3 regions of the Microbacterium sp. 10M-3C3 genome follow, and region 3 is predicted to be linked to each of the others. Evidence: predicted binding sites of a transcription regulator. Region 3 holds the regulator's gene; each other region holds the start of a gene.
The links. Region 3 encodes HrcA, which represses chaperone genes, less so after heat shock. Its sites were predicted from a motif close to TTNGCACTCGNNNNNNNCGAGTGCNAA; they were not measured.
Positions count from the first base shown of each region.

Region 1: a site for HrcA is predicted at 3,472-3,498, ahead of EI169_RS05695 (Hsp20/alpha crystallin family protein). Genes of this name have one in related genera too.
Region 2: a site for HrcA is predicted at 3,296-3,322, ahead of groES (co-chaperone GroES). Genes of this name have one in related genera too.

Region 1 is NZ_CP034245.1:1,201,256-1,207,321, reverse strand. It holds gene EI169_RS05720 (nitroreductase family deazaflavin-dependent oxidoreductase) at 1-15, shown strand, start outside; gene EI169_RS05715 (antibiotic biosynthesis monooxygenase) at 20-298, opposite strand; gene EI169_RS05710 (YdeI/OmpD-associated family protein) at 314-787, opposite strand; gene EI169_RS05705 (glycosyltransferase) at 896-2,089, shown strand; gene EI169_RS05700 (sulfite exporter TauE/SafE family protein) at 2,094-2,855, opposite strand; gene EI169_RS05695 (Hsp20/alpha crystallin family protein) at 2,936-3,388, opposite strand; gene EI169_RS05690 (ROK family protein) at 3,563-4,483, shown strand; gene EI169_RS05685 (UBP-type zinc finger domain-containing protein) at 4,506-4,874, opposite strand; gene EI169_RS05680 (DUF2510 domain-containing protein) at 4,895-5,626, opposite strand; gene EI169_RS05675 (error-prone DNA polymerase) at 5,689-6,066, opposite strand, start outside.
Region 2 is NZ_CP034245.1:895,263-901,328, forward strand. It holds gene EI169_RS04250 (helix-turn-helix transcriptional regulator) at 1-1,080, opposite strand, end outside; gene EI169_RS04255 (Hsp70 family protein) at 1,093-3,093, opposite strand; gene groES (co-chaperone GroES) at 3,405-3,701, shown strand; gene rarD (EamA family transporter RarD) at 3,820-4,749, shown strand; gene EI169_RS04270 (ABC transporter substrate-binding protein) at 4,927-6,066, shown strand, end outside.
Region 3 is NZ_CP034245.1:1,850,992-1,857,057, reverse strand. It holds gene lepA (translation elongation factor 4) at 1-467, shown strand, start outside; gene EI169_RS08890 (DUF1990 family protein) at 498-1,148, shown strand; gene hemW (radical SAM family heme chaperone HemW) at 1,148-2,365, shown strand; gene hrcA (heat-inducible transcriptional repressor HrcA) at 2,448-3,488, shown strand; gene dnaJ (molecular chaperone DnaJ) at 3,540-4,664, shown strand; gene EI169_RS08870 (16S rRNA (uracil(1498)-N(3))-methyltransferase) at 4,667-5,395, shown strand; gene EI169_RS08865 (HIT domain-containing protein) at 5,456-5,803, shown strand; gene EI169_RS08860 (PhoH family protein) at 5,865-6,066, shown strand, end outside.

The DNA.
Region 1 (6,066 bases), 650 kb from region 3:
CTCGAGCGCCGCTGACGCGTCAGCGCAGCGACGGCAGGAACTGCACGTCGTCGGGCGCGCTCGACCACTCGGGGTCGCGACCGCCGATCGCCAGGAGTCGCGGCACGCCCGCCTGCGCGGCCTCGGCGCTCTCCCACCGTCCGACGGCGACGAGGTCTCCCGTGCGCGGGTCTTCGTAGGACTCGAGCGAGACGAGCCCCGGCGTTCCCGCCATGCCGTCTTCGATGCGGCCCAAGAACGCGCGGAAGGCGTCGGCGTGCGCGGGGCGCACGTGGTGGCTGGCGATCGTGGCGCACATGTGAACCCTTCCATGTCAGAGAGCGGCGATGAGGGCGTGGATGCGGCGGGCGCGCGTCGCGGCGGTCGCGGCGGCGTCGATCGTCGCGAGGCGTCGACGGCGGTCGGCGGGTGTCAGCATCTCCCAGCGCTCGGTCGCACCCGCGTCAGCCAGCAACTGCGTGACGTCGGCAGGAACGAGGACCGCCGCATCGTCGACGGGCGCGAGCTCGCCGCTCACGGGGTCGCCGACATCCAGCCGCAGGCGGCGCAGGAGCGACGCCCCTGCCCACACGAACACGTCGGGAAGGACCGGCGCGCGGTTCAGCGCGAGGTTGACCTCGACGTCTTCCAGGCGACCGGCCACGCGCCGCGTGCCGCCCTCCGCGGCCGCCGACACGAGCTCCTCGGGCACGCGGAGCACGGTGTAGGTCGCCTTGCCCCACGGCATCGGCTCGACGAGTCCCGCGATCGCGCAGGAGGGTCCGACGATCGGCCACGCGTACGCCATGACGGCACCGTAGCGCGCACGCGACGTTCACGCGATCTACACGTGCGCGTCATCGATTCCGCGGGCCGCGTCGTTCAGCATGGCCTTTCCCCCGTCGAGAGGTGCGCAATGTCACACCCGCTCCGAGTGCTCTCCCTGTACGAAGGCTTCTTCGCGGGCGGCGCCCGCATCCTGCATACCGACGTGGTCGCGGGCCTCCACGGTGCCGACCAGCATCACCGCGTGCTCTCACTCGCGTCGCACGCCCGGCGCGAGGGCACGGTGCAGTCGATGACCGACGACGCCCGCTACCGCCGGCTCATCGATGCGGGCGTCGAGGTGATGACGCTCGGCCGCGAGGCAGGAGCCGACCCGCTCGACCCGTCGGTCTTCACGCCGGCCGACCTGTGGGCGGCGGCGAGCGCGATCGCCGATGCCGACGTCGTCCTCACGCTCAAGGAGCAGCCGCTCGGCCTCCTCCTCGCTCTCGAGCGCGCCGGCATGATGCCGCGTGTGCCCGTGGCCACATGCCTGCACCGCTCCGACCCGACCCACGCCGGCCCCGCGCTCGGCTGGCTCGCGGATGCGGCGCGGTCGGGACTCGTGACGGCGACGATCTCGTGCGCCGCGTCGACGAGCGACGCCTACGCGCGCGCCGGAATCGACGGCGTCATGCGGGACGTGGTGCCCAACGGCGTCGACCTCGACCGGTTCCGGCCGGGCACCGCCGCGGAGATCGCCGACGGCAAGCACGCTCTCGGCATCCCCGAGGACGCGCCGGTCGTGCTCTACGCCGCACGCTTCGACGCGATGAAAGACCCGGGTCTGCTGCTCGCGGCGGTCGCGGCGCACCGCGCCGCCGGCGGACGCGCGCACTACGTCCTGTGCGGCGCGGGCATGACCGCCGACAACCCGCTCCTGCGCGACATGGCACGCGACGCCGGACTCCATCTCGACGCCCGCGTGCACCTTCTCGGGCTCCGCGACGACATGCCGATGCTCCACCGCATCGCCGACATCGTCGCCCTCACGAGCGCGTTCGGCGAGGCGTCGCCGCTGTGCCTGCTCGAAGGCGCCGCGAGCGGTGCCACGCCGGTGACGACGGCGGTCGGGGATGCCGCGGCATCCGTCGCCGGCATCGGTCGCGTCACCCGGCACGACGCCTCCGACATCGCGCGTACGTGGGACGAGGTGCTGCGGGAGCGACCGGCCCTGCGCCGCGCGGCGATCCACGCCCGCCCGCGCCTGGGTCGCGATCGGATGATCGCGGACTACCGCGTGGCGATCGAGGCGTGCGTGCGCGCCGGCGCGCTGGCGGCCTGACCGCTCACCACAGCAGGTAGAGCGCGCCGACGACGGTGAGCACGATGACGATCCGCTCGAACACGCGCTGCGACATGCGCGACGCGAGGAACCGGCCGGTGAACGCACCGACGAGCACCGCCGGCAGCAGGAGCAGGTCGATCCACAGGCCCGACACGGAGAAGAGGCCGAGACCGGCGGCGAACGGGATCTTGCTGACGTTCACGACGGCGAAGAACCACGCCGCGGTGCCGAGGAACGCGTGCACCGGGAAGCGCGCGGCGAGGAAGTACATCGACATGACGGGGCCCGCCGCGTTCGCGACCATCGTCGTGAACCCGCCGAGCGTGCCGTAGACGGCGGCGGCGACCGGTCCGCTCGGCACATCCGCCTCGCGGTGCCGGGCGCGCCACCGTCGCCACAGCGTGACGGCGACGACGAGGAGCAGCAGCACGCCGATGCCGCGCCGCACCCACGCGTCGCTCGCGAACGCGAGGAACAGCACGCCGAGCACGATGCCGGCGAGAACCGCGGGTACGAGGCGCAGCAGCGCCGACCACACCGCGTGGCGGCGATACGCCCACAGCGCGAACATGTCGCCGACGATCAGGAGCAGCAGGAGCGTGGCCGTGGACTCCTTCGCCGGGAGCACGGCGGCGAACATCGCGACGGCGAGCGTGCCGGCGCCCGGGACCGCGGTCTTCGACACCCCGACGATGAGGGCCGCGACCGCGAGGAGGGTCCAGGAGAGCGGGCCGAGCGTCGCGATGTCGATGCCCGTGCTCACTCCCCCACGCTACCCGTGCCGAAGCGGAGACGAACGAGCGGGGCGGCTCCCGGAGGAACCGCCCCGCTCTTGTCAGTGCGTCACTGCTCGATCGGCGTCGGCGCGTCGGTCTCGTGCGCGCGGATCGTCGAGGCGTCCGACTCCGTCGTCACCTCGATACGCCGCGGCTTGGCCTTCTCGCTCACCGGGATCGTCACCGACAGCACGCCGTTGCCGTACGACGCGCTGATGCGGTCGGTGTCGATGCCCTGGCCGAGGTTCAGCTGCCGCACGAACGACGCCGCCTCGCGCTCGCGGGTGATCCACTTGACGCCCTCGCCCGTCGTGAGCGTGCGCTCGGCGCGGATCGTCAGCAGCTGGCCGTCGACGTCGATGTCGACCGAGCCCGGGTCGATGCCCGGGAGGTCGGCGGTCAGCACATAGTGGTCGCCGTCGCGGTACAGGTCCATCGGCATCCGCCGAGGTCCGCGCCGGCCCTCGACCAGCGCCGAAGCGAGCCGGTCGAACTCACGGAAAGGGTCGTAGCCTGCCATGTCTCCTCCTTCGACTCGCCGAAGCGGATGCTCCGGCATCCCATGTTCTGGACTTGAGTTGACTCGACTCAAGTGATGTCAGATTAGCACTCTCCACCCGAGAGTGCCAGCGTTGTGCGGCGCGTTCGCCGACGGCGAGCGCGCTAGCGTGGACGGGTCGGGAAGGGGATCACCGTGGATGTCGCACTCGCCGTCGATCTGGGCGGAACGAAGGTCGAAGCCGCGCTGGTCGACGCCTCCGGCACGGTGCTCCCGGGGTCGCGCTCGCGGGCCGCCACCGGAGCGGAAGCCGACGCCGCGGGCCTGCGCGCCGCGGTGGCCGAGGTCGTCACACGCGCCACGGCCGCGCTGCCGGGCGGAGCGACGGTGCGCGGCGCGGGCATCGGCAGCGCCGGCCCGGTCGACGCCGACGCGGGCACGATCTCACCGCTGAACCTCCCCGGCGCCGCCCGCTTCGACATCGTCGACGCCGTGCGCGCGGCCCTGCCCACAGCCTGGACGGACGGGCCGGTGCGCCTCGCCCTCGACGGACAGTGCATCGCGCTCTCTGAGACGCGCCGCGGCGCCGGACGCGGCGGCCGGGTCGTCCTGGGCATGGTCGTGTCCACCGGCATCGGCGGCGGCGTCGTGATCGACGGCCGACCCGTGCGCGGCGCGAGCGGCAACGCCGGCCACATCGGCCAGGTCGCGGTCGCGGGCTTCACGGCGGAGGGCGGACTCGCCGCGACCGTCGAACGCGTCGCGAGCGGCCCCAACGCCGTGCGCTGGGCGCGCGACCAGGGCTGGTCGGGAGACACAGGCGAGGAGCTGGCCCGCGGATGCGCCACCGGTGACGCGCTCGCCATCGCGGCCGTCGAGCGCAGTGCCGCGGCGGTGGGAGCGGCGCTCGTCTCCGCGGCGGCGCTCCTCGACCTCGACGTCGTCGTGATCGGCGGCGGGTTCTCGCGGGTGACCGACGACTACGTCGCGCGCGTGGCCGCGGCCCGCGACGCCGCCGCGCCGTTCCCGTTCCTCGCCCGTGCGCGCATCGTGCCCGCGGCGCTCGGCGACGAGAGCCCCCTCGTCGGGGCCGCCGAACTCGTGCTCGGAGACTGATCCGCGAGGAGGCGCGACCGGGTCAGGCCCGCTCGTCGCGCGCGCGGGCCAGGAGCACGCGGCGCCAGTCGCCGGGCACGCGTCCCTCGGGGCCGGGCGACGGCTGAGACTCGGGGCGGCTCGTCGGCGGCGCGAGCTCGGGGCCCTCGACCATCGCCTGCTCCTGGTAGTCCCACCACCAGTCCTCACCCGGCTCGAAGCTCTGGATGTAGCGGTGCCCCGTCTCCTGCCAGTGCGCGGTGGCGTGTCGGGCGAGGGAGTCGTCGCAGCATCCGATGTGCCCGCACGCGGCGCAGCGGCGGAGGTGCACCCACCACCCGCCGAGCGCGTCGCAGTCGGTGCATCCGCTCGCCCACGGCTTCGCGCTCGTGTCGATCTGCTCGGTGTCCATGTCGGGTTCTCCTCCGGGGGTCAGAGCGTCGTGGAGTACTGCTCGATGTAGGGCACCATCACCGTGAAGACGAAGTTCATCAGGTACGCCGCGAACACCACGCCCGCGATGACGCTCGCGACCGTGAGGGCGATCCACGCCCACACCGGGCCGAGACCGCTGCCGGTCTGACGGCGCAGCACGATGCCGCGCCCGATGACGTACACGCCGTTGCTGACGACGAACGTGAAGAAGCTCCACGCCCAGTGGAACGGCTTCACGATGCCGCGCGCCTTCAGCGCCCGCCAGTCGAGCCACGCGAACAGCACCTGCAGCCCCGCCACGACGTACTGGAAGACGCTGAACCCGAGCAGTCCGGCCTCGAAGGGGGTGGCGGCGAACGGGCTGACGCCCTGCGGATCCTGCGCCGCCTGCACGATCACGTCGCGCAGGTACCCCTCCCAGTCGAAGAAGAACAGCGGCAGCACGGTGACGACCGGGGCGAAGATGACGAGCCAGATCCACACCGTGCCCGTCGGGATGTCGCGCCGCGCGACCTGCTCCCCCGATGCGGCCGGGGCGCTCGGGTATGCGGGGTAGGCCGGGTACCCGGGGTATGCGGGCGTTGCGGCAGGCGCCGTCGGCGCCGCGAATCCGGATGCCGCGCCACCGCGGCGATCGTCGGTCCACGCGAGGCCGTTCCACCAGCGCTCCCCGCCGGGGCGCTCCGTGTCGGGGTACCAGCCGGGCGGGGTCGAGGAGGGAGAGGTCATAACCGTCCTTGGGTCGCGGGCGTCCAGCCGCAGTCTATCGACGGCGGTCGCGGGCATCCGGTTCAGCGGAAGTCGCGCGACGAGTGCGAGACACCCACACGCAGATCCTCGAACGCGTCGGCGACGAGGTTCGTCACGCCCTCCACCGACCGCTCCAGGATGCCGCGCACGATGAGCGCGGGCGAATCCCGCACGATGCGGCGATACCTGTTCCACACGCCGACGGAGCAGATGACGTTGACGAGCCCGTGCTCGTCCTCGAGGTTGAGGAACGTGATGCCGGATGCGGTCGCCGGACGCTGCCGGTGGGTCACGAGCCCCGCCACCTCCACGCGCCGGCCGTTCTCGTGTCGACGAAGCTCGCTCGAGGTGAGCACGCCGCGGGCATCCAGCGCCGACCGGTAGTGCGTCATCGGATGGTCGTCGGTGGAGACCCCCGT
Region 2 (6,066 bases), 960 kb from region 3:
GGCATCGAGGAGCGCGCCCGCCCGGTCGACGTCGCGGGCGTTCCAGGCCGCCTGCGCCCGCCGCACCGCGATGCGGCCGGCGTCGGCGCCGGCTTCGGCCGCGGCGCGGAAGAGGTCGTCGGCGCGCCGCGGATCGCGCGCGATCTCGGCGTCGCCGTCGCGCACGAGGGCGGCGGCGAGCCGGTCGTCGTGCACACCTCCCAGGAGGACGCGCACCTCGTCGTCGTCGCGTCCCGCCTCGGGCAGCGCGTACAGGCGCACGAGACGGTCGATCGGCGTCGTCGCCCGTACCGCATCCCGAACGATCGGGGCGGGACGGCCGTTGCGCGCGAGAAGGCCGTGCGCGTGCCCTGCGGCCGCCCAGTCCTCGGCGCCGGTGGATCGGGCGGCGGCGGGGGCGAGGCACAGCGTCTCCACGACGTCGCGCAGGGCCGGATCGGCCGTGCGCAGCCGGTGGGCGACCAGATCGTGCAGCTCTTCGCGCAGGGCCGGATGCCCCGACTCGTCCGTGCACGGTGCGTCGTGCGCGGCGAGCGCCTCGCCGACGAGCCACGGCAGGTGGCCGGACAGCTCCAGGACGTCGTCGATGCAGTGGGCGGCGAGCGGAAGCCCGGCTCCGTCGCACGCGTCGACGACATCCGCGTGCGAGATGTGGCCGAGCACGACCGGCGGCTGAGCCGACTCGAGCGCGGCGAGCGTCGCCGCATCCGCGTCGGCGATGGGCCACGGCGCGGTCGCGACGACGAGCGCCGCGCGCGGCCGTGCCGCCCGGGTGGCGACGGCGGCGCGCTCGGCGTCGGTGCGGCGCGGCAGGTCGTCGACGAGCACGACCGTGTCGTCGTCGGCATCGACGATGTCGCCCACCCCCTCGGCCGTCACGACGGCGCGACCGCCGTCCGTCAGCCGAGCGGCGAGGTCGCGCAGCAGCCGCGTGCGGCCTGACCCCGCCGGGCCGATGACGAGCAGACGGGGCGGGCGCGGGTCGGACACGACCGCGTCGACGTGCGTCCGGGCGTGACGGGGCAGGAGCGCGGGGGCGGCAGCGAACAGACCGGCCGGAGCCGTGCCGAGCGTCGTCATGATCGCGGCGCGTCAGACGGCGACGGTGGGGCTCGGCGAGGGAGAGGGGTCGCCGCTGGGCGGCGGGTCGCTCGGCGCAGGGTCGGAGCCGCCGGTGCCGGGGTCGGTGGTGCCGCCGCCGGTGCCGGGGTCGGTGGTGCCGCCGCCGGTGCCGGGGTCGGTGGTGCCGCCGCCGGTGCCCGGGTCGGTGGTGCCGCCGCCGGTGCCCGGGTCGGTGGTGCCGCCGCCGGTGCCCGGGTCGGTCGTCCCGCCGCCCGTGCCCGGGTCGGTGGCTCCGCCGCCCGTGCCGGGGTCCGTGGTGCCCGGGTCGGTCGTGCCGCCGCCGGTCGGGGTCTGCGAGCCCGAGTCGGCGGGGGTCGGCGTGCCGCCGGACGGCGTCCCGCCGGACGCCGAGGGCGCCGTGCCCGTCGACGACGGCGCACCGCCGGTCGGCGCCGCGGTCCCGGTGCGCGCCGTCTGCCCGGCGGCCTGCGCGACGGGAGTCGCCCGCTTCTTGGCCTCGGTCCGCGGTGCGGACCGGGCACCCGACGACCCGTCCGCACGCGGGGCGTCCGCGGTCGGGGTGGTCGGCACGGCGGGGATCTCGACCGCGGGCACCGCAGCGCCCGGTTCGGTCGGAGCGGAGAAGTCGGGCAGTCCCGCGAGACCGCCGCCGACACCGTCCCCGGGCTCGGCGACGAGCGCCGTCCGCTCCGCCGCATCCACCATGCCGGCCCCCAGCGACGGCGCCAGCGCGAGCGCCGTGCCGCTGGCCACCACCGCGAGGCCCGCCGCGGCCAGGGCCGTGCGCGGGGCACGGCGCAGCCACCCGCGGCGCGGCGGCGCCGCATCCGCCACCCGCGGCGCCTCCCGCGCCTCGACCTCCGCGAACAGCGCGACGGCCGGGTCTGCCGCCTCCGCTGCGGCGGCGATCGCCGGCGCGGCGTCGGCGGCCGCGGCGTCGGCCGCGATCCGCGCCGCACCCAGGGCGATGATCGCCTTCGGGTCGGCGTCGACGGCGATGGGACGGTCGAACCGCTCCGAGAGCATCTGCGCGACACGCGGGATGCGCGAGGACCCGCCCGTGAGGAGAATCGCCTCGATGTCGGCGGCCGCCGTGCCGGCGGTCTCGAGCGCGTCCTCGAACGCGGCGAGCGTGCGTTCGAGGTCGTCGGCGATCATGAGCTCGAACTCGTCGCGACTCACCCGCACGGTGCGCTGGTCGTTCGAGACGAGCACCGGCACGACGGCCTCCGAGTCGAACGACAGCGACTCCTTCGCCTCGACGCACTCGCGGCGCAGCGCGGCGAGCGCCATCCGCCCGGCGACGTCGCCCGACAGTTGCACCGCGTCCACGTGCGCCGCGCGCACGACGTGGCGCACGAGCAGGTCGTCGAAGTCGGCCCCGCCGAGATCGGCGAGTCCGGAGGGCTGACCGACGAGATGGACCGAACCGTCGGCCTCCTTGCGCAGCACGACGGCGTCGAACGTGCCGCCGCCGAAGTCGTACACGGCGAGCGCGCGGCCCGCCGCGAGCGGGCTCGACGCCTCGTAGTGGCGGGCGGCCGCCTCCGGCTCGGTGACGATCAGGACATCGCGCCAGCCCCGCACCGCGATCGCGTCGCGGACGTGCTCGGCGCGATAGGCGCCCCACGCGGCGGGCACGGTCAGGGCGATCCCCGCCGGCGTCGCGCCCTCCCGCTCGATGACCGCGCGCGCGACCCAGTCCACCGCCTCCGCGTACAGCTCCTCGGGCGTGAAAGCCCGGTCGCCCGCGAGGATCGGCACGTCGTCGCCGACGCGCCGCTTGAACTCGCGGATGAGCCGGTCGGGCTGCGTCGCGCCGCGCCGCTCGGCGGCGTCCCCGAACAGCACGTCGCCGTCGGCCGCGAACGCGACCGTCGGCGTGTTGTCGGAGGAGCGGCCCAGCGCGAACGGCGCGGCGATCAGGCTGCCGTCCGGCGCCCACCTCGCTGTGGCCGCAGACGTGCGACTCGTCCCGATATCGATCGCCAGAAAATACGGAGCACTCATGTTTTCCCCCCGGAACACGCGCCCCGGGGGTGCGCGCGGTTCCGCCCATCGACATGGGGGATGCAGGACGCATCCCCACTGATGTCCTGCCGCCGGTTCGTGCCCCTAACGCCCGACGATGAGGGGATTGTGGCACACCGCGGACGCCAAGGGAACCCACTTTCGGACCGGATATCCAGACCCCTCGGCGCGTCGCACGATGCTGGCACTCGCGTTGCATGAGTGCCAGCAGTTCCCTACACTGGCGTTAGCACTCTCCGCGTGCGGGTGCTAACGAGTCTTCCGTACCGTTCAGAAAGAAGAGGTAGACCGTGTCGGTTTCCATCAAGCCGCTCGAGGACCGCATCGTCATCCAGCAGGTCGAGGCTGAGCAGACCACCTCCAGTGGGCTGGTCATCCCCGACACCGCGAAGGAGAAGCCGCAGGAGGGCGAGGTCATCGCCGTCGGCCCCGGCCGCATCGACGACAACGGCAATCGCGTGCCGCTCGACGTCGCCGTCGGCGACCGCGTGATCTACAGCAAGTACGGCGGCACCGAGGTGAAGTTCGGCGCCGACGAGTACCTCGTGCTCTCGGCCCGCGACGTGCTCGCGGTCGTCGTGCGCTGACGCGATTTTCCCCACACGAGCCCCGGATGCTTCGGCATCCGGGGCTCGTCGTCTTCTGTGGCGGCCGTCGATGAGGATTCGTGCGACCGCCGCCTAGGGTGGAACGGAGGGGAGACGCATGGCCGACAGGATGCGGGAGAGCACGCTCGGCGGGCTCTACGCGCTCGGCGCGTACCTCCTCTGGGGCACGCTGCCGCTGTACTTCCTCCTGCTGGTGCCGAGCGGCGGCTGGGAGATCGTCGCGTGGCGTATCGCGCTCTCGCTCGTCTTCTGCCTCGTGCTCCTCGCGGTCACGCGCACGTGGCGGCGCTTCGGCGCGATCCTCCGACAGCCGCGGCTGCTGGGATGGACGGCTCTGGCCGGCGCCCTCATCTACGTCAACTGGCAGGTCTACGTCTTGGCGACGCTGTCGGGGCACGTGGTCGAGGCGAGCCTCGGCTACTTCATCAACCCGCTCGTGACGGTCATCCTGGGCGTCGTCGTCCTGCGTGAGCGGCTCCGGGCGACCCGGTGGGTCGCGATCGGCATCGCCACCGCCGCGGTGATCGTGATCGTGATCGGCTACGGCGCGTTCCCCTGGATCGCCGTGACGCTCGCGATGTCCTTCGGTCTGTACGGCCTCGTGAAGAAGCGCATCGGGCCCGCGGTCGACGCCGTGAGCGGGCTCACCCTGGAGTCGGCGTGGCTGCTGCCGGTCGCCCTCGTCCAGCTCGGCGTGGTCGCTGCGACGTCGGGGCTGACACTGTTCACGGCGGGCGCGGGGCACGCGGCGCTGCTCCTGCTCGCGGGCGTCGTGACCGCCACACCGCTGCTCCTCTTCGCCTCGGGCGCGCGCCGGGTCCCGCTCACGGTGATCGGCATGCTGCAGTTCATCACGCCCGTCATGCAGTTCGTCATCGGGGTGTGGCTGCTGGGGGAGCCGATGCCCGTGGAGCGCTGGATCGGGTTCGCCCTCGTGTGGGTCGCCCTCGTCGTGCTCACCGTGGATTCGGTGCGAGCGGCGCGTCGCGGGCGTCTCGCCGCGGTCGCCGCATCCGATCTCGCGTGACCGCGGCGAAGCATCCGGCCCGGGAATCCGGGCGTGGGCGCGCTCCCGCATAACGATTCGGTCGCGTTACACATCGTTAACGAACGGCAATACCCGGGACTCGCGGTCGTCAGTAGTGTGAGGGCACTGGGTCGGCGCCCGAGTCGTCCCGAACGTTCATTCACAGCAAGGAGCACCATGAGCGTCTTCACACGTTCGCGTGCCGGCAAGGTCCTCGGCTCGATCGCCGCGGTCGGAGTCAGCGCGCTCATCCTGGCCGGGTGTGCCGGTGGCGGCGGCGCGGCCGCACCGTCCGGCGGATCCTCCGCCCAGCCCGGCGAGGACCTCTCGCTGAAGATCGGCACGGCACTGCCCCAGACGGGCAACCTCGCCTTCCTCGGCCCGCCCGAGGAGGCCGGTGTGGCGTACGCCGCGTCGCTCATCAACGACGCGACCGGCGACACGGGTCTCACGATCGACGTCGAGTACGGCGACTCGGGCGACACCGACAACAAGGCGTACGAGACGACCATCCCGCGTCTTCTCAACGACGACGTCAAGGCGATCATCGGCGCAGCGTCCTCGGGCACGTCGCTGCAGTTCATCGACCAGGTCGTCGGCGCGGGAGTCATCCAGTTCTCGCCGGCCAACACGTCCGACGCGTTCACCACGTACGACGACAAGGGCCTGTACTTCCGCACGGCGCCCTCCGACGTGCTGCAGGGCGAGGTGCTCGGCAACCTGATCGCCGAGGACGGCAACCAGACGCTCGGCCTCATCGTGCTGAACGACTCCTACGGCACCGGCCTGGCCAAGTACGTCTCCGAGGCGTTCGAGAAGGCCGGCGGCGAGGTCGTCGCCCAGTCGACGTACAACACCGGTGACACCACCTTCGACGCGCAGATCAGCGAGGTCCTCGCGGCCAACCCCGACGCGATCGCCCTGATCACGTTCGACGAGGTCTCGACGATCCTGCCGGGCCTGTTCGGCAAGTTCCCGTCCGACAAGCTGTACTTCGTCGACGGCAACCTGAAGAACTTCGGCGACGCGTTCCCGGCCGGCTCCCTCACGGGCGCCAAGGGCACGCTGCCGGGTCTGTCGATCGACTCGATCAAGGACTTCACCGACCAGCTCGACACGTTCCAGTCGGACAACGGCCGTCCCGCGCTCGAGGACTACAGCTACGCGGCGGAGTCGTTCGACGCCACCACGCTGCTGGCCCTCGCGTCGCTGGCTGCCGGCTCGACCGACAGCGAGGCGATCGCGGAGAAGCTCATCGAGGTCTCCGGTGGCTCGGGCGACGGCACCAAGTGCACGTCGTACGCCGAGTGCGCCGAG
Region 3 (6,066 bases):
CGCTCGGCGAGATCGTGTTCGACTTCTTCGACCAGCTGAAGTCCAAGACCCAGGGCTACGCGAGCCTCGACTACGAGCCCGCGGGATCGCAGACGGCCGACCTCGTGAAGGTCGACATCCTGCTGCAGGGCGAGAAGGTCGACGCGTTCAGCTCGATCGTCCACCGCGAGAAGGCCTACGCGTACGGGACGATGATGACCGAGCGCTTGCGCAAGCTCATCCCGCGCCAGCAGTTCGAGGTGCCGATCCAGGCCGCCATCGGCGCGCGGATCATCGCGCGTGAGAACATCCGCGCCATCCGCAAGGACGTGCTCGCGAAGTGCTACGGCGGCGACATCACGCGCAAGCGCAAGCTGCTGGAGAAGCAGAAGGAGGGCAAGAAGCGCATGAAGATGGTCGGGCGCGTCGAGGTCCCTCAGGAGGCGTTCATCGCGGCCCTCTCCGGCGACGTCGAGACGAAGAAGTAAACCCGGAAGAGGCGACGTAGGCTGGAGGTCATGCGCCGCGGGACCTTTCGAGACGAGACGGTCGACTACGCCGCCGTCGGCGGCACGCAGGCTCCCGACCTGATGCAGTACCCGCCGGAGCGCTCGCTGCCGGCCGAGGAGAGCTGGCGGATCGGGTCGGGGGAGGAACGGTTCACGACCGCCTCGCAGTCGCTGCTGGCCTGGGCCGCGCAGCGCGAGGGCGGGCTCGCGATCAGCGACGTGCGCCCCGCGCCCGGGCCGATGTACTCGGGCGTCGGCTTCGACGCCGACGGCACCCCGATCGCCCCCAGCCGGCTCGAATCCGACCAGCGCTTCGACGCCGACGGCACGCCGTTCGTCGCGCCCGGGACGACCGTGCGCGTGCGCGGCCGCGTCGGCGGGCTCCGCGCCGACGGCGAGCTGCGCGTCATCTCGGTGATCGAGGAGCCCCGTCGCACCGGCTACACGCTCGGCACGGTGTCGGACTCGGTGGTCAGCGGCGAAGAGCTCTTCGTGCTGGAGTGGCGCGAGAACGACGAGGTGTGGTTCACCGTGCGCGCCTTCGACCGCCCGGTGGCCGTGCTGTACCGCATGTTCCGCGGCCTCGTGCGCCGCCGGCGCCGAGAGCTGTTCCAGCGGTACCTGCAGGCGATCTCGCCGCTGTACGCGACGCGGCGCTGATGGGCGCCGCGCTCCCGCTCGGCGACCCGGCCCCCGACGACGGGCTCCTGCCCGCCGACCTCCGCATCGATCCGTCCGCCGATTTCGGCGTCTACCTGCACGTGCCCTTCTGCCGCGTGCGGTGCGGCTACTGCGACTTCAACACCTACACCGCGTCGGAGCTGCGGGGTGCACGGCAGGACCAGTACGCCGACACGCTGCTGCGGGAGATCGACCTGTCCGCCGGCGTGCTCGCCGCCGCCGGCGGCCTCCGACCGGCGTCGACGGTGTTCTTCGGCGGCGGCACGCCGACACTGCTGCCACCGGGCGACCTCGCGCGCATGCTCGACGGCGTCCGCCGTGCGTTCGGACTCCTCGACGGCGCCGAGATCACCGTCGAGGCCAATCCCGACACGGTCACGCCCCGCGTCGCCGACGAGCTCGCCGCCGCCGGCATCACGCGGATGTCGGTCGGCATGCAGTCGACGCAGGCGCACGTCCTCGCCGCGCTCGACCGCACCCACGACCCCGACAACGTGCGCACGGCGGTGGCCGCGGCGCGGGCGGCAGGGCTCGACGTGAGCGTCGACCTCATCTACGGCACGCCGGGGGAGTCGCTCGCCGACTGGCGTGCGTCGCTCGAGGAGGCGATCGCGCTCGAACCCGATCACCTGTCGGCCTACGCGCTCATCGTCGAGGACGGAACGAAGCTCGCGCGGCAGATCCGCCGCGGTGAGCTCGCCGAGCCCGACGACGACCTCGAAGCCGACATGTACGAGCTCGCCGACGACCTGCTCTCGGCCGCCGGCCTGGAGTGGTACGAGGTGTCGAACTGGGCGCGCGGTCCGAAGCACCGCTCGCGGCACAACCTCGCCTACTGGCGCGGCGCGGACTGGTGGGGCTACGGGCCCGGCGCGCACAGCCACGTCGCCGGGCTGCGCTGGTGGAACGTGCGTCATCCCGCGGCGTACGCGGCCCGGCTGGGCGCGGGGTCGTCGCCCGCCGCCGGCCGCGAGCGCCCCGACGATGAGGCGCGGCGTCTGGAGAGCGTGCTCCTGGGCAGCCGCATCCGCGAGGGCATCGCGGTCGCCGATCTGCTCGGCGAGGGCCGGCAGGCGGTGGCGGGGCTCGTCGCCGACGGGCTCGTCGAGGGGCGCGACGCCGTCCGTGGCCGCGTCGTCCTCACGCGCCGCGGGCGGCTGCTGGCGGATGCCGTCGTGCGCGCCCTCACGCGGTGAGCCGGTCCGGCGCCGCACACCGCCCGTCCGCTAGAATTGGCACTCGGATGGAGTGAGTGCCAGCGATTGCGGGAGGGGTGCCATGGTCACGGAACGCGGACTCCAGGTGCTGCGCGCGATCGTGCAGGACTACGTCGACACGCGTGAGCCGGTCGGCAGCAAGGCGATCGTCGAGCGACACGCCTTCGGGGTGTCGGCGGCGACCATCCGCAACGACATGGCGCAGCTCGAGGACGAGGAGCTGATCGCGGCGCCCCACACGTCGTCGGGGCGCGTCCCGACCGACAAGGGCTACCGCGTCTTCGTCGATCACCTCGCAGAGCTCCGTCCGCTCTCCAGTGCGCAGCGCGCGGCCATCGCGTCCTTCCTCGACGACTCGGGCGACCTCGACGACCTCCTCGGCCGCACGGTGCGGGCGCTCACGCGACTGACGGGTCAGGTCGCGATGGTGCAGTACCCGTCGTTCGCGGCCGCTCACGTCACCCACGTCGAGCTCGTGAGCCTCGGCGGCGGGCGCATGCTCGTCGTGGTCGTGACCGACACCGGCCGTGTCACGCAGCGCATCGCGTTCGCGCGCGAGGAGCCGGGCGACGACGAGCTCGTGCAGCTGCGCGCGCGCGTCGGCGCGCTCGTGGTCGGACACTCGGTCCGCGGCGCCGCCGAGCGGCTCGGCGCCCTCCTCGCGAACGCCCCCGCGCCCGCCGGCGGACTCGACGCCCTCGCCGATCCCATCCTGCGCGTGCTCGCCGAGGAGCTCGAGGAGTTCCGTCAGGACCGGCTCGTCATGGCCGGGGCGGCGACGCTCGCCCGGCGCGAGGCCGACTTCCGCGGCAGCATCTACCCGCTCCTGGAGGCGATCGAGGAGCAGGTGACGCTGCTGAAGCTGATGAGCGAGATGGTCGCCGACGCGCAGGGCCTGTCGGTCTCGATCGGCCGCGAGAACGAGCCGTTCGGGCTGCCCGAGGCCTCCGTGCTCGCGAGCGACTACGACGCACCGGCCAGCGGCGCGCGCATCGGGCTGCTCGGCCCCACGCGCATGGACTACCCCACCAATCTCGCGGCGGTCCGCGCCGTCGCGCACTATCTGACCCGGCTGCTGGAAGACGACGAGAGCGCCCGGTGAGGCGCCGCCGGCATCAGGACGATCCCGCTGCGGCGGGCAGGAAGGCGATCAGTGGCTGATCACTACGAGGTCTTGGGCGTCGCGCGCGACGCCTCGGCCGACGACATCAAGCGGGCCTACCGACGGCTCGCGCGCGAGCTGCACCCCGACGTCAATCCGGGCGCGGATGCGGCGGAGCGGTTCAAGCTCGTCACCCACGCGTACGACGTGCTCAGCGACCCCGACCAGCGTCGTCGCTACGACATGGGCGGCGACCAGAGCCCGTTCGGCGGCGCGGGCGGGGCTGCCGGGTTCGGCGGCTTCAGCGACATCTTCGAGACCTTCTTCGGCGGCGGTGCGGGCGGCCCGCGCGGCGGTCGTCCGCGGTCGCGGCGGGAGCGGGGCCAGGACGCCCTCGTGCGCGTCGACCTCGAACTGGGCGACGTCGTCTTCGGCACGCACCGCGACCTCGAGGTCGACACGGCCGTGCTGTGCGAGACGTGCCAGGGGTCGTGCTGCCAGCCGGGCACGTCCGAGGTCACGTGCGACATCTGCCACGGCACCGGCAACATCCAGCGCACCGTCCGGAGCCTCCTCGGCAACGTCGTCACGACGCAGCCGTGCGCGACGTGCCAGGGCCACGGCACGACGATCCCGTACCCCTGTGCGACGTGCCAGGGGCAGGGGCGCGTGCGCGCGCGCCGCACCGTGTCGGTGGACATCCCGGCCGGCGTCGAGACGGGGCTGCGCCTGCAGCTCCCCGGCTCCGGCGAGGTCGGCCCCGCCGGCGGACCGAACGGAGACCTGTACCTGGAGATCACCGTCGCGCCGCACGAGATCTTCAGCCGCGACGGCGACGACCTGCTCGCGACGCTCGAGGTGTCGATGCCCGACGCGATCCTCGGCACGTCGGCCACCATCCAGGCGCTCGACGGCGGCGTCGAGCTCGAGGTGCGGCCCGGCGTGCAGTCCGGCGACGTCCTGACGATCAAGGGGCGCGGCATCACGCCACTGCGCGGCTCGCAGCGCGGCGACCTCCGCGTCGGCGTGCACGTGGTCACCCCCACGCGCCTCGATCACAAGGAGCGCGCCCTCATCGAGGAGTTCGCCAAGCGCACGAAGGCACCCGCGCCGCAGCTCGCCCAGTTCCACCAGGGGCTGTTCGCGAAGCTGCGCGACCGCTTCCGGAACGCGTAGCCGTGGCGCTGCACTTCCTGAGCGCCGATGCGACGGATGCGGCGCCCGGCGACGAGATCGTGCTGACCGGCGCCGAGGCGCATCACGCGGCGCAGGTCCGGCGCCTGCGTTCGGGCGAGGCGGTGACGGTCGGCGACGGCAGCGGCGTGTGGCTGGACGGCGAGGTCGCCGACGTCGACGCCAAGCGCGTCGGCGTCCGGATCACGGCGCGGCGGGACGTGCCCGCCCCCTCGCCGCGGCTCGTGCTCGTGCAGGCCCTCGCGAAGGGCGATCGGGACGAGCTCGCGATCCAGGCCGCCACCGAGCTCGGCGTCGACGCGGTCGTGCCGTGGCAGGCCGAGCGCAGCGTGTCGCGCTGGGACCACAAGGTCGACAAGGGGCTCGCGCGCTGGCGCACGATCGTCCGCGAGGCGGCGAAGCAGGCTCATCGCGCGTGGGTGCCCGAGGTGGCGGCGCCGGCGAGCACCGACGACCTCGCCGGCCTCGCCGAGGGTGGGCGGATGCTGCTTCTCGACCCGCGCGCCGAGCAGCGGCTGTCCCGGATCTCGCTCGACGACGGTCGCGACGTCCATCTCGTCGTCGGCCCGGAGGGCGGCATCTCCGACGCCGAGATCCAGCGGCTCGCGCGGGCCGGCGCCGAACCCGTGCGCCTGGGCGAGACGGTGCTGCGTACCTCCACCGCCGGTGCGGCCGCGCTCTCGGTCGCGAGCACGCTCCTGCATCGCTGGTGAGGGCGGCCGCGTGACGGGCGCTCCGGCCTCGGTGACACGGGGCGTCGATAGACTGGCGCCATGAGCGAAGCGTCCATCTTCTCGCGCATCCTCGTGGGCGACGTGCCCGCGGAGATCCTCGCCGAGACCGACCACGTCTTCGCGATCCGCGACATCGCGCCGCAGGCGCCCGTGCACCTCCTGGTGATCCCGAAGACGACCGAGTACCGCGACGTCGTGGAGCTCGCCGCCGCCGACCCCGCGCTCCTCGCGGAGATGGTCGGCCTCGCCGCGCGTCTGGCCGGCGAGCACGCCGACGGCGACTTCCGTCTGGTCTTCAACACCGGCGCCGGTGCCGGGCAGACCGTGTTCCACGTCCACGCGCACGTCCTCGCCGGCGGACTGCAGGAGGAGACGACGGGTGCCTGACGACCGCGAGCCCGAAGGCACCGGAACCACCGTCGACCGCGTCTACGCCGACGGCGTCGCGATGGTCCAGCTCCTCGGCCCGCAGGATCGCCTCCTGCGCGTCGTGGAAAAGGAGCATCCGGACGTCGACGTGCACGTGCGCGGCAACGAGATCACGCTCTCCGGCGAGGCGGCCGCCGTCGCGCGGGCACGGGCACTCGTGGACGAGCTGCTCGCGATGACGCGCTCCGGCCAGGGCCTCGACCCCTCCGACGTGACCAGCT